4 regions of the Shewanella sp. SM101 genome follow, and region 4 is predicted to be linked to each of the others. Evidence: predicted binding sites of a transcription regulator. Region 4 holds the regulator's gene; each other region holds the start of a gene.
The links. The regulator sigma-54, encoded in region 4, starts transcription at its own class of promoters, with help from an activator protein. The targets are predictions, from matches to a motif close to GTTGGCACGNNNNTNGNNT.
Positions count from the first base shown of each region.

Region 1: L5M38_RS18680 (DUF3192 domain-containing protein) is a predicted target of sigma-54. The motif match lies at 2,088-2,106, and genes of this name have one in related genera.
Region 2: L5M38_RS15505 (BON domain-containing protein) is a predicted target of sigma-54. The motif match lies at 1,840-1,858, and genes of this name have one in related genera.
Region 3: glnA (glutamate--ammonia ligase) is a predicted target of sigma-54. The motif match lies at 1,534-1,552, and genes of this name have one in related genera.

Region 1 covers NZ_JAKKRH010000040.1:26,616-30,155, forward strand. Annotated here, with positions in the region: gene queF (NADPH-dependent 7-cyano-7-deazaguanine reductase QueF) at 1-37, opposite strand, end outside; gene syd (SecY-interacting protein) at 97-747, shown strand; gene L5M38_RS18670 (Zn-ribbon-containing protein) at 843-1,616, opposite strand; gene L5M38_RS18675 (hypothetical protein) at 1,616-1,999, opposite strand; gene L5M38_RS18680 (DUF3192 domain-containing protein) at 2,164-2,571, shown strand; gene L5M38_RS18685 (DUF2789 domain-containing protein) at 2,583-2,816, opposite strand; gene L5M38_RS18690 (GNAT family N-acetyltransferase) at 2,967-3,540, shown strand, end outside.
Region 2 covers NZ_JAKKRH010000028.1:9,171-12,710, reverse strand. Annotated here, with positions in the region: gene L5M38_RS15515 (hypothetical protein) at 1-450, shown strand, start outside; gene L5M38_RS15510 (DUF3224 domain-containing protein) at 580-984, shown strand; gene L5M38_RS15505 (BON domain-containing protein) at 1,250-1,804, opposite strand; gene L5M38_RS15500 (glutamyl-tRNA reductase) at 2,081-2,536, opposite strand; gene L5M38_RS15495 (sigma-54 interaction domain-containing protein) at 2,783-3,540, shown strand, end outside.
Region 3 covers NZ_JAKKRH010000021.1:68,778-72,317, forward strand. Annotated here, with positions in the region: gene glnA (glutamate--ammonia ligase) at 37-1,446, opposite strand; gene typA (translational GTPase TypA) at 2,458-3,540, shown strand, end outside.
Region 4 covers NZ_JAKKRH010000032.1:30,418-33,957, forward strand. Annotated here, with positions in the region: gene lptC (LPS export ABC transporter periplasmic protein LptC) at 1-49, shown strand, start outside; gene lptA (lipopolysaccharide transport periplasmic protein LptA) at 36-590, shown strand; gene lptB (LPS export ABC transporter ATP-binding protein) at 587-1,318, shown strand; gene L5M38_RS16945 (RNA polymerase factor sigma-54) at 1,426-2,904, shown strand; gene hpf (ribosome hibernation promoting factor) at 2,933-3,220, shown strand; gene ptsN (PTS IIA-like nitrogen regulatory protein PtsN) at 3,223-3,540, shown strand, end outside.

The sequences.
Region 1 (3,540 bases), on a different contig from region 4:
CTTGCGCATCACTATAGGGATCGTGATTCTGTGTCATCAATACTGTTTCCATGTCAAAATAGGCGCACATTATACCTGAAATTGGATTGTGCTTAAGTGTCTTGTCTGCCCGCACTCGATAAATTTTTGCAAAACTATCATCAAGCTTACTTAACGAGTTTAGGTGAACTACCGCGTTATTACCCACAGGGTGAGCCTTCTGTGTGTATTCAAGGCGAATTTCAACCGGATCTTGAACAGGCCGTTTCTTGGCAGCCAGTGAAACGCAAAGTTGAAGGCAGTTTCGCCAATGTAGAGCATGCACTGGAGTTAACTTTATGGCCAGAGATCAATGATTTTTACGGTCATTATTTCTCCGCCCCAGTATTATTTGACTCTAAGTGGGGCACAGGGGAGTTACTGCAAGTCTGGAATGATGACGATTTTAACTGCCTGCAACAAAACTTGATTGGTCATCTGATGATGAAGAAAAAACTGAAGCAGTCACCGACTTGGTTTATCGGTCTGTTAGATGAGGGAGATAAAATGCTCACCATCAATAACAGTGATGGTAGCGTATGGATTGAAATCCCTGGTGAAGTGCAATCTGAGCAATTGTCCTCGAGTTTGACTGCGTTTATCGAAGCATTATCGCCACGGATAGCACCACCCGTTAAACATGAAGAATTACCTATGCCCGCATTAGAACATCCTGGTATTTTCGCCAGTTTTAAACGTATGTGGCAAAACCTTTTCGGTAAACGTTAACTTCTGTGAGCGACATTTTTATTATCAACCTAAGTATTAACTCAACCTAAGCGTGGCTTATCTTAGGTTGAGTTCTGCAAGGGGATAAACAGGTGTTATTGATGATCCCAAGACAGATTCGACACTATGCGGCAAGGCTCGCAGCGAAAATGGAACATATCCAATAAAGGTTCATCGAGTTTCCAATCATGACTGCCACAACGTGGGCAAGGTCGCGTTTTTTCTGTGGCTAAATCTTGGCCGCCAACGCGATATAAGTAGTAATAGGTCGGGATCTGAGTGAGATATTCGATACGACCGCGCAAATCCCAACCTCTGCGAAATAAATCACTGTCAGGACTCGATAATTCCTCTAGCGCGGCAAATTCTGCCTTAGTGGCCGCCGCCATTTGCAGCTCGTCGCAGGCTTGCCATTCGCTCTGCCAACGGATAATACGTTTATGATCGCCATTAAAGGTTGCGGGTATACGGTACAGGGGAATGGGCAATAAATTGTCGCCGCTGCGTAGGGGCGAGCACATATGCACAAAACTGGTGTATAGCAGTTGCCAGCTGGGTGTTTCGGTATTACTTACTTCAGAATTGATATCCTGACCAATAAACTTTTCCCGCGGCGCGAGTAGTTTAGCGTCGGTTAATTCTACTAAGGCTTTTTTGACCCAAGGGCTGTGATATTTGTGCGTTAAACTGCTTTTCTCTGGCATCAATAAACGCACTCTAAACTCACCGTCATTAAAGGCGACCGCAAATTCTCGTCCTAAGATTTGGCCATTAGCTCGATAGGCTTCAAGGAGCTGATTAATGGCCTTCTCGGCGGCAGATATCGTGGTGTCGGCGAAGCATTCGAAGCGCAGTTCAGTGACAAACATTAAGCTGTTTTTCCTTGGGTTTCTAATAAGTTTATGCGTTGTTTAAGTTCAAGCAGTTCGTTTTTTAATTGCATTATTTCTGTTTTTTGCTGCTCAGCATGACGTTCAAAATACGCCTGTTGCATCTGCATGCGCTCGGCGAGCACAGCAAGGGTTAAGGTATCGTTAGTTGCGGGAACGTCAGTTGTAGGGCTGATAGTTTGCAACTCAGCTAAACGCTCGCGATCTGCCTTAGGCATAGATTTAAATTGCTGTAAGCCTTGGATCAATATAGGTAAAGGTAGGCTACTACCTAAACGGGTTTTAATTAAGGCAAGGCTCGGTACTTTACCGCAGGCTTCGAGCGAACGTGCGGCCGCTAATACTTGGTCAAGGGGACTCATAATTAGCAAAATTCCTTAATTTGTTGAATTGTTTAAACCAATTTTAAAAAAATAATTAATTTTTTCATTTAAAAACAGTGTGTTGTCTTGTGGCATTTATTTTGCTTATTGTCCAGCCGAAATACCATTTTTTAAGCTTCAATAATAATTACACAGGATGTCACATGATGAACCATAAATTGAATAACAAACTTATCGCCATCACTTTTTTAGGGCTCGCAAGCTTAGGTCTTAGTGGCTGCGTGGTCAATGTCGGTGATGGAGAATCGGGCTGGGATAGCAGCGAATCTTGGGAGAAAGTGCAGGATAAAAATCGCACTAACTTAACCAAACTGAGCTTAGGCATGCCTAAAGACCAAGTGATGATCTTAATGGGCACCGCTGATTTTAGTGAAGCCTATATTCAACAAAGTGCTCAACAAGGTGAAGCCAATAAAGAAGTCTTAGTGTTGTTTTATCGTACCCAGCGTAATAATGGCGATGGAAAAACCACTAAGGATGAATGTACGCCTATCGTGCTGAGCAACAATGCCTTAGTGGGTTGGGGTGAAACGGCTTACGGTAAAATCTGAACCAACGAGTCTTATCGTTTACGTAGCTGAGTGTCTAATTGCTCAATGGGCTCAGTCCAGAGGGCATCGGCTTCTAAACCTTCAATGATAAAGCTCTTTTGGGCAGGGGTCCAAAAGGGCGCTTGGCTTAAATGGATGTGATGGTCGATATCATGGGTTGCAATAAACTGCGCTATGGCCTCGTCGCTACTGTCTAAACCGAGTTGCTCAAACAAGTGGCTTAAGTCTACTGGAGTTGTATCCATCATTATTTCCTTTTCAGTATAGTGCCTTCGTTTAGAGTAAGCGCCTGATTGAAAAATGCAATCTATGATTAAAATTTGCACTTTTTAGTTTCCTTGGTAGATTAACAGTTACGCATAAAAAAGTGTGAGCTAAGTCAAGGAATGCTAACGATGGACAATGAAATTCTAGAGGACTGCCGCGCAGTCTATTTGACCGCGGAAGACTTACGCATTGCCGCTTCTATTCTCTATAACGCTTACCATGATGATCCTTTTTTTGTCGATTCACTCTTTACCTCAGACAAAGCCGCTTATGAGCAAAAATTGCGCGCCGCAATCAGGGAAGAACTCAATACGTTATGGCAACAAAAACAAGCTCTCATTGGTTTATTCGACCATGAAAGACTCTTTGGGTTAGCCTGTGTAGTTACTCAAGAAGTGCCTTTAGGGGAAGGGCGTTATTGGCATTGGCGCTTAAAGATGTTGTTAGGTACTGGCTGGCAATCGACCCAAGCTTTGATGAAAAAAGAGTCCAGTATTGTCGAACTTTTACCCAGTAAGCACTGCGGTATTTTGCAGTTTATTGCTCTTGCACCAAATGAACAGCACAAAGGACTTGGACATAAGTTAGTGCAAGCTGTGGTGAGTTGGTGTGATGAGCAGCCTGATTTGGATGGCATTGGTGTGTTTATCGCTCAGGAGAACCACTTGCAACTGTTTACTCAGCATGACTTTGTATCCATAG
Region 2 (3,540 bases), on a different contig from region 4:
ATCAAACAAACAGAGTTTGCTATGGGCGACTACCAAGATGGTGAGGTAAAAGGTCGAGCATTACTTGATTACTTACGCATTACACCGTTAAATTTCGATCCAGCTCTAGAGCCGGACACCCAAAGTGACGCACCGATTCAAGATGATCCTAAAATGCAAACTATGCCCTTTGTGGCGCCCTTTATTGTGACGACTCAAGGTTCAGGCGTATTTTGGTATCTTGGATTGTTTAATCTGGATTTTAAACACAATAGCTTGAAACACTTAGGCAGTGTCATGCTTGGCGATCGAATCGAAGTTGATAGTATTGAACCTGTTTATCCTTTTGAAGCCCCATTCAAAATTGCTGTGACTTATCGCGATAGAGCGTCTGACCAACCCATGTCTGAAAGCCCTGAAATAGTCAAAACCATAGAGATGGTAGTGAGTGAGACCAGCATACATAAGTAGCGTGTAAATGCCATTATGGATCTACGCAGGCTTATGCTAAGTTGTTTTTCGGTCAGTGGGTGATGTTTGCTTCAATAGCAAGCGTTAGCAGGTAATAGGTCAGCATAAGATTTCGACAAGGAGAGTGTCATGCAAGTTAGCAAAATCACTGGGAAATTTGATGTTAAGCTCACTCCTGATAGCCCCTATGCTACTGGTATTGGTGGTGTGACGTTAGGACGTATGGGCTTAGATAAAACCTTTTATGGTGAGCTTGAGGGTCGCAGCAAAGGGGAAATGCTCAGTGCTATGACGTCAGTCAAGGGCTCAGCTGGCTATGTGGCCATTGAACAAGTGGTTGGTAATTTGTGCGGTAAGCAGGGCAGTTTTGTATTACAACATTTTGGCATTATGACCGATGGACAAAATCGTCTGATCTTAGAAGTGATACCCCATTCTGGGGCGGGGGAGTTGCTGGGGTTAACTGGCACTATGACCATCAATATTGAGAATGGCCAACATTTTTATGCATTCCAGTTTGGCTTTGAAGCTTAGTTTGGCTTTGAAGCTTGAGTAACGCCTGTGTGTTAGCTCAGTTTTCTGTAACTCTTCTCCTTTATGATCATTCAAGTCATCTGAATGCTCCCTTCTTAATTTAAGCGAGTAAGTCTTTTGATTGAGTTTGGAAATGGACATAAAAAAACCAGCTGAGGCTGGTTTTTTGATTCTTTTTTCATAAAGCACTATCGAACCTTGAGTCTAGATCGGTGTGCTGTTACTTAAAATACGTTCAATTTAAAAAGTGCCGTTGCCGCGAGAGTTAAGACACTTTTTTAACAACTTTAATTTTATCAACGACCTTTTTCACATCGTCGGTATTTTCGGCAATTTTCAGTGCTAGTTGACGTTCGGCATCGCTGGCAACTTCACCTTTCAATGTGACTATGCCATTGGCAACATCCACATTAATTTGGGTGCCGGATACGTCAGTTGAAAACAGTAAACGCGTTTTGATGACTGTGGCAACTTTAGAGTCAGTTAAGGTGGCAACAACTTCACTGGTGCCTTCTTTTTCATTCATCACAGTGAGTTGGTTATCGACATCTTTCACCCCATCTAAGCTCTTGATGAGCTCTGTGGCGAGGGCTTTATCCACACTGCTTTCCACTTTACCTGTTAACGTCACTTTACCATCTTTGACATCTGTAATGATGTCGAAGGAATTGAGATTCGTGTTGAGCAGTAAAGTGGTTTCTGCTTTACCATCGATCCACGCATCCTTGGTTCCGCCTTTCCAATCTTGGGCGGCAGCCACATTTAAACTGATTGAACCGACAAGTAAAGCCACTAGTACTGATGCTGTTGTAGTTTTCATAATCATATCCTCCGTTGTTTTCTCGAAACTAGATAATGCGCCAATCGTGCCAATGTTTTTAAGGTAATGATTTTTAATGTTTAAATTGTTTTATCTGGCGTTTTTATACCTTGGCATTTTCCTTTAGGTCGGTCTTTTTTACCGACAAAATGTAATTTTTTCTGGCATGCTGAGCCATCATTCGAGCATAAAAAACCGCACTCATCAGTGCGGTATTATGTCTGTAGTAAAAGTGGAGGGGAGTCGGTTAAATATGGCTCACTTAGCGACAGAGAATTAATGGTGATTGAGCGATCCCGTACCGTCGTAACTCATTTGCAGCCAAGCGGCACCCTCTGCAAGTTGGTTTGCAAGTTGTGGCTGATGCGCTTGCCTTACTGCTTGTTTTATTTGGATTAGCACTTGCTGCTCTATGTCGACAAGGGCGGTCATAGCCTGCGAAATTTGGCACTGTTGCAGCAATTCTGTTGCTTGAGCATAAGTGACGTGCACGGTGTGACTTAGGCCATTAATTGGCTCATCAGCCAAACGTCTCAGCTGTTCAAACCGAGTTAACATTCGTTGGTGGATGTTAGCTTTGGCGGAAAAAACACGTTTAAGATTATAGTCTTCGACATACCTCCTCGCTTGGTTGTAAAATGTGAGTCCTTCTTGATTCAGCTTGATGATTTCATCGATCAACATGATATCGGCGCGGATATCAGTCTGATGTTGCACAACATTAGACTTCATTATGGGCCTCCTAATGCCAGTGTTCGACATAGATTGTTTAACTGCTTGGGTAAACTGATTTTGTTTCGTTCAGCTACCATGCATATTCTGTTCTCGTTTTTAATGATATTTTAACAGGCTGATTTTTAGACTGATATTCTCCGTTCATCGAGATATCATCTTAGAACATCGGCAACTATTACCGTTGCTGTTGTTAAAATTTCATGGCTGACATACAGTAGTTTTTCATACAGGGAGTAGATACGCATGGCTCGACTGACACTTTTTTATCACTTGCAGGATGTTAGCGCCGAGCAAGCAATCATCGAACTTGCTGGTGCTGCTGGCTTTAATAAGCTACGCAGTGTCGATGACTTGCCTTGGATAGAGCAGCTAGGGGCAAATCACGTCGATGTTGCCATTATTGAGTTATCCAGTCTTAGTCGTGAAGATTACCTTGTGCTGCTGGATAATGCGGCCATGTCAAATATTGAGTTTATTTTTCTCTCCGACGGTCAGCCAAACCCCAATCTTGATCAGTTAATGTCTCATTTTGCGGGTTACCACTTTCGCAAACCTTACGATATGCCGCTAATCAGCGAAATTTTTGCTGATTTTGCACAGTTTTTAGCATCATCGCCTAATCGACTGCATCCTTTTGCTAGCGAGCTAGACCAATACGGTTTGCTTGTTGGTTCATCAGCTCCTATGCACAAGCTATACCGCACAATTCGTCGCGTCTCTGCTACAGGCAGTAATGTGCTGATTATTGGGGAAAGTGGGGTCGGGAAAGAACTGGTTGCTAATACCATACATCTTGCCAGCCCTAGGGTGAACGAGCCTTTTATTGCGATTAACTGTGGTGCATTAAGCCCAGAATTGGTCGACAGTGAGCTGTTTGGCCATGTCAAAGGCGCATTTACGGGGGCGAATCGCGATCACAAAGGCGTATTTGAACAGGCTGAAGGCGGGACCTTGTTTCTCGATGAAGTCACCGAAATGCCGATTGATCATCAAGTGAAGTT
Region 3 (3,540 bases), on a different contig from region 4:
ATTACATAAAGCGAGCCGGTTGTATAGCGCTAGCCATTACAGGCTGTAGTACATTTCAAACTCAAGTGGGTGAGTTGTACGTGCTACGCGCTCAGCTTCTGCTGTTTTCAGTACGATATAAGATTGGATGAAATCTTCACTGAACACGCCGCCTTTAGTCAGGAACTCATGGTCAGCTTGCAGATTTTCAAGGGCGTTTTCTAATGATGTTGCCACTTGTGGGATTTCAGCCGCTTCTTCTGGAGGCAGATCGTACAGATCTTTGTCCATCGCTTCACCTGGGTGGATCTTGTTTTGGATACCGTCAAGACCCGCCATCAGCAGCGCTGCGAAACCTAAGTATGGGTTTGCATGTGGGTCAGGGAAACGTGCTTCGATACGACGGCCTTTAGGGCTTGGTACCACTGGAATACGGATTGATGCAGAGCGGTTACGGGCAGAGTAGGCCAACATAACAGGTGCTTCAAAGTGTGGCACTAAACGCTTGTAAGAGTTAGTGCTTGGGTTAGTGAAAGCGTTCAGTGCGCGAGCGTGCTTGATGATACCACCTATGTAGTACAGAGCCGTTTCACTTAAACCTGCGTATTTGTCGCCAGCGAACAAGTTAACACCGTCTTTCGCCAGAGATTGGTGAACGTGCATGCCGCTACCGTTGTCACCAACGATGGGTTTAGGCATGAAAGTCGCAGTCTTACCGTAAGCGTGTGCCATGTTGTGCACTACGTACTTCAGAATTTGGATTTCATCCGCTTTCTTAGTCAAGGTGTTGAAGCGAGTGGCGATTTCGTTTTGACCTGCAGTCGCCACTTCGTGGTGATGCGCTTCAACCACTTGGCCCATTTCTTCGAGCACTAAACACATAGCGCTACGTAGGTCTTGTGATGAGTCAACCGGTGCAACTGGGAAGTAACCGCCTTTAACAAATGGACGGTGACCTGTGTTGCCGCCTTCGTAGCTAGTGCCTGAGTTCCAAGCCGCTTCTTTAGCGTCGATCTTAACGAAACAACCTGACATGTCAGTACCGAAACGGACATCGTCAAATAGGAAGAATTCTGGTTCTGGTCCAATCAATACAGTATCAGCGATACCAGTAGAGATCAGGTAAGCTTCTGCTTTTTTAGCAATTGAGCGTGGGTCACGGTCGTAACCTGTCATAGTACCGGGTTCAAGAATGTCACAACGGATCAGCGCTGTGGTTTCTTCGGTGAAAGGATCCAGTACAAATGTCGTTGGATCTGGCATCAGTACCATGTCTGATTCGTTAATGCCCTTCCAACCTGCGATAGAAGAACCGTCAAACATTTTGCCGTCTTCGAAGAAATCAGCATCTACCTGATGAGAAGGAATAGATACGTGCTGCTCTTTACCTTTAGTGTCGGTAAAACGTAAATCAACGAACTTAACTTCTAATTCTTCAAGTTGCTTTAAAACTGATTCAACTGACATTCTCAAGCCTCCGGTAGGGTAAAGGGATGCCCCTTCTATAATCTTTTAACTCAAGTGATTTATCTTGAGCCAAACTTACGAGCTATAAAGCGATATCCATGCCAATAATTTAACTTACTGATTAACATGATTTAAAATCTTTGTTGCACTTAATTGGATTCGCGTGTGCACCATAATGGTGCTTTTGTCTGTGGCATTTTGGTGCATTACTCCATTTTGGTGCGCACTGAATTGATTCATGCAAACCTTAAGCTGGGATGCACAGCGATAACATGCACCGCTTATATGGCACTGAGATGGCAATGACGCTTTGGCTTTCACTATCTCAGTAAGTACCGCCTCTGTGAAGCTCGCACATACTTGCAGCACTGCACGGGACTATTTATCACCGCATAACCGCCGCATAATTGTCATAAAACCACGCTAGTCTGTCCAACTATGCCACGCATTATCAATCCAATAGTGGTTTATTATCATATTATTAGGAAAGAGTTCGTTCTCATGTGCGAAATGTCTTTGCTGTTCACAGGCCAAGTGAAATCAGTGATGCGTAAGAAAGGTATCCCGTGACAATGAAGTGAGTCTTAATGTCATCGGGTGTAAACGCCAACATGAACGTTAGATTAAGTGTGCCGCAGAATTTATTGCAGTGTGTTCACGTGGTAATTTCTCTGTATCTAAGTCGATTTTGCTGATGCTTAAATCGACATTAGCAGTGCTAACATTGAATACGAAAAATAGCAAATTCAGCTGCTTAACTCAGATTTTTCCTACGAATATGGCAATTAAACAGAGCGTTAACTCTGGCTATAGAGGATTTCATTCAGTGGATGATTGGCGGAAATTACCCAAGGATTGGCGAATTGTTTTATAAGTGTTCAAAAATAATCCTGTGCGCCAAGGCCGCTCTGGAGTAGAATGGCACGCTTTTTATTGTGGTAGATCGAGCTCGATCACCATAACGAATTACTGAAATATCCCTATTTTTGTTTGATGGTAAGAGGTTTATCCGTGCTAGAGAATTTACGTAACATCGCCATTATTGCACACGTTGACCATGGCAAAACGACCCTGGTAGACAAGTTGCTGTCACAGTCAGGCACCCTTGCAACCCGAGGAGAAGCCACTGAGCGGGTGATGGACTCCAACGATCTTGAAAAGGAACGTGGGATCACGATTCTGGCAAAGAATACTGCCATCAAGTGGAACGACTACCGTATTAACATCGTTGATACCCCAGGCCACGCCGATTTCGGTGGTGAGGTTGAGCGTGTTCTGTCTATGGTTGACTCAGTATTATTGCTGGTTGATGCCGTTGACGGTCCAATGCCACAAACTCGCTTCGTAACGAAGAAAGCGTTTGCTCAAGGCTTAAAGCCAATCGTTGTTATCAACAAAATTGACCGTCCAGGTGCACGCCCAGATTGGGTTATTGACCAAGTATTCGACCTGTTCGATAACTTAGGTGCAACTGACGAGCAGTTAGATTTCCCGATCGTTTACGCTTCTGCGTTAAACGGTTTTGCAACTTTAGATCCGGATGTAGCGAGCGATGATATGACGCCGCTGTTCCAAACTATCGTTGAAAAAGTATCTTTCCCAGATGCTGACGCCGAAGGCGCGTTCCAGATGCAAATTTCGCAAATCGACTACAACTCATACGTGGGTGTTATCGGTATCGGCCGCATCAAGCGTGGTAGCGTGAAAACGAACCAACAAGTGACTATTATTGGCGCTGATGGCAAAACTCGTAACGGTAAAATGGGCCAAGTATTAGGTTACATGGGTCTAGACCGTACTGAAGTTGAAATTGCTAACGCTGGCGACATCGTTGCTATCACTGGTTTAGGCGAGCTGAAAATTTCTGACACTATCTGTGCCGTTGGTGCAGTAGAAGCTATGCCACCTTTGACTGTTGATGAACCTACTCTGACCATGACTTTCCAAGTTAATACTTCACCTTTTGCAGGTAAAGAAGGTAAGTATGTGACTTCACGTAACATTCTGGAGCGTCTGCAAACAGAATTAGTCCACAACGTGGCACTGCGTGTTGAAGAAACAGAAAGTCCAGATCGCTTCCGTGTATCTGGCCGT
Region 4 (3,540 bases):
AGAAGTGCAATTGACCAGTCAGGTAGTAGGAACATATGAAGCAAAATAACGTATTACTTGCCAGCCTAATGCTAATTATGAGCATGAGTGCTTTCGCGAAAGTGGGCGACTTAAAGCAAGAAGTCAAAATTAAAGCTGTGAGCCAAACTGCGGATATCAAAAACAACCAGATCATCTTCTTTGGTCCAGTTGAAGTTACCCAAGGCTCAATAAAAATCCAAGCAAATGAACTGCGTGCATTTTCCGCTGAAGGTGAAAATAGCAAAACTTTGGTCGCCACAGGCAACCCTGCTACGTATAGCCAAATATTAGACGATGGTCGCCCAGCATCGGCAAGCGCGAAAGAAATTCGTTACGATATGGCAAGCCGCACCTTAACACTGAAAGGTATGGCGTCATTAGATCAAGCAGGTAGCCAAGTTACAGGCAATTTAATCCGCTATAACATGATTCAACAGAAATTGATGGCCGAGAGTACTGGCAGTGGTGACGATCGCGTGATCACTATTATTCAGCCTGAAAACTATCAAGATGATGCTAAATCAGACGCTCCGGCGGATAAACCTGTAAAAAAGCAGGACTCTAAATGACCCAAATCACCTTAAGAGCACAAAATCTGGCAAAAAGTTACAAGAGTCGCCAAGTGGTTAAAGACGTCAGTCTGACGGTAAAAACCGGTCAAGTCGTTGGCCTACTCGGTCCAAACGGTGCCGGTAAAACCACGACCTTTTACATGGTTGTCGGGCTAGTGAAGAGCGATAAGGGGCATATCTTTATCGACGATGATGATTTAACCGCAGATCCTATGCATCTGCGTGCCCGCAAAGGCATAGGTTACTTACCGCAGGAAGCCAGTATCTTTCGTAAGCTAACTGTTCATGACAACATCATGGCCGTACTGCAAACTCGTAAAGAACTTAAAAACGAAGAACGAGAAGAAGAACTAGAACATCTGCTCGAAGAGTTTCATATCACCCACATCCGTGACAGCCAAGGCATGTCATTGTCGGGTGGCGAACGTCGTCGCGTCGAAATTGCGCGGGCTTTAGCCGCTAATCCTAAGTTCATTTTGCTCGATGAACCGTTTGCCGGCGTCGATCCTATTTCGGTTATCGACATCAAGAAGATTATCGAACAACTCAAAAGTCGCGGCCTTGGCGTACTGATCACAGACCATAATGTCCGCGAGACATTAGATGTATGTGAACATGCTTATATTGTGAGTCACGGAAACCTGATTGCCGAAGGAACTCCAGCAGAGATCTTAGACAATCAGCAAGTTAGGGCTGTGTACTTAGGTGAACAATTCAGGCTATAGTTAATCGAGCGAAGCCTATGGAGACAATTTATACCGCCATTAGGCTTCACTCAAAATGATAATAAGCGACCTCCTCCAACAATAATAACGTAGGGATCAGCGGTAACATGAAAGCGTCACTCCAGCTCAAACTGGGTCAACAGTTAACCATGACGCCACAATTACAACAGGCCATACGTCTGTTGCAACTGTCGTCATTAGAACTGCAGCAAGAGATCCAGCAAGCATTAGATTCTAATCCCCTTCTCGAGCTGGAAGAGGATCAATTCGACGCCACTAAACCCCCTGTAAACCAAACGCTATCCGATACGGATTTCAGTGAATCTAGCACTCTGCCACCAGAAAAAGACAGCTCCACCATAGACACGGCAGAGTCGCTAACCAAAGAATCCATGCCCGATGAGCTCCCCATGGACACCACATGGGATGAAGTGTTTACCGCCTCCCCAAACTCAGGCCCCGGCGGCAGTCGTGAAGACGATATGCCCTTCCAAGGCGAGACCAGTGAAGGTTTGTACGAACACTTAGAATGGCAAAAAAACCTCACGCCGTTTTCTGAAACCGATTTAGCCATTGCCACCGCCATTATTGATGCCATCGACGATCAGGGCTATCTCACCCAAAGCACTGAAGAAATTCTCGAAGCCATGGGCAATCCTGAAGTTGAGCTTGACGAAGTCGAAGCCGTACTCAAGCGCATTCAGCATTTTGATCCCATAGGCGTTGCCGCCCGCGATTTAAGTGAATGCCTGCTGATCCAACTGTCGCATTTCGCCGCTGATACTCCCAACCTAGAAAACGCCCGCATGCTGATCAAAGATCATTTAGATCTGATCGCCGCCCGTGATTTTAGATTATTGATGCGTAAGACTAAATTAAAAGAAGATGAATTAAGGGATGGTATAGCACTTATCCAAACCCTCAATCCTCGCCCAGGTTTGTTGATCACGCCCAATAATGACGAATACGTTATCCCAGATGTGTCTGTGTCGAAGAAAAATGGCCGCTGGGTCGTTGAGCTTAATCCTGACTGCATGCCCAAAATCAATGTAAATCAACATTATGCTTCTATGGCACGCAGTACCAAAAACCAAGCCGATAGCCAATTTATTCGCGGCCATCTGCAAGAGGCTAAATGGTTTATTAAGAGCCTAGAAAGCCGTAACGATACTTTGCTTAAAGTTGCTAATTGCATAGTGCAATATCAGCAAGGTTTCTTTGAGTACGGTGAAGAAGCCATGAAGCCTATGGTGCTTAACGATATTGCCGAAGCGGTAGAAATGCATGAGTCCACCATCTCACGGGTCACAACTCAAAAATACATGCATACCCCTAAGGGACTTTTTGAACTAAAATACTTCTTCTCTAGCCACGTCGGTACTGACGATGGTGGTGAGTGCTCATCCACAGCAATCAGAGCCTTTATCAAGAAACTGGTTGCAGCGGAAAACCAGAAAAAACCATTAAGCGATAGTAAGATGGCACAACTTCTGGCAGAACAAGGGATCAACGTAGCCCGCAGAACCATTGCGAAGTACCGAGAGGCTATGCTTATTCCACCTTCTAATCAGCGTAAAAGTTTATAACCTACAGTGGATATCGGAGGACGTTTCTATGCAAATAAACCTAAGTGGGCACCATATCGAAATTACCGAATCGTTACGTGCATATGTAGAAGAAAAGTTTTCAAAACTTGAACGCCATTTCGAACAGATCAATAATGTGCACGTTGTGCTCAATGTTGAGAAAATGCAACAGATTGCCGAAGCGAGAATAAACCTCATAGGTGGTGAAGTTTTTGCTACTTCAGAGCATGCTGACATGTATGCCGCTATAGACGCCCTGATTGACAAGCTTGACCGTCAGGTTATTAAACACAAAGAGAAGTTAACAAAACACTAATAATGGAACTTTGTACCATACTGCGGCCGGAGTGCACTACCTGCGCCACTCCGGGCAGCAAGAAAAAGGTACTGGAACTCATCAGCGACTTAGTCGCTGCCCAGTACCCGACCCTCTCATCTCAAGAGATATTCGAAAGCCTAGTGGCGCGCGAAAAGATGGGGAGCACAGGTATAGGTAACGGCATCGCCATTCCACATGGTCGACTAGCCGATATAGATCAGCCCATTGCCATACTAATTAAGTGTGAAGAGCCGATAGCATTTGATGCTATCGATAAGCAACCTGTTGATATTTTATTTGCACTACTGGTGCCTGCA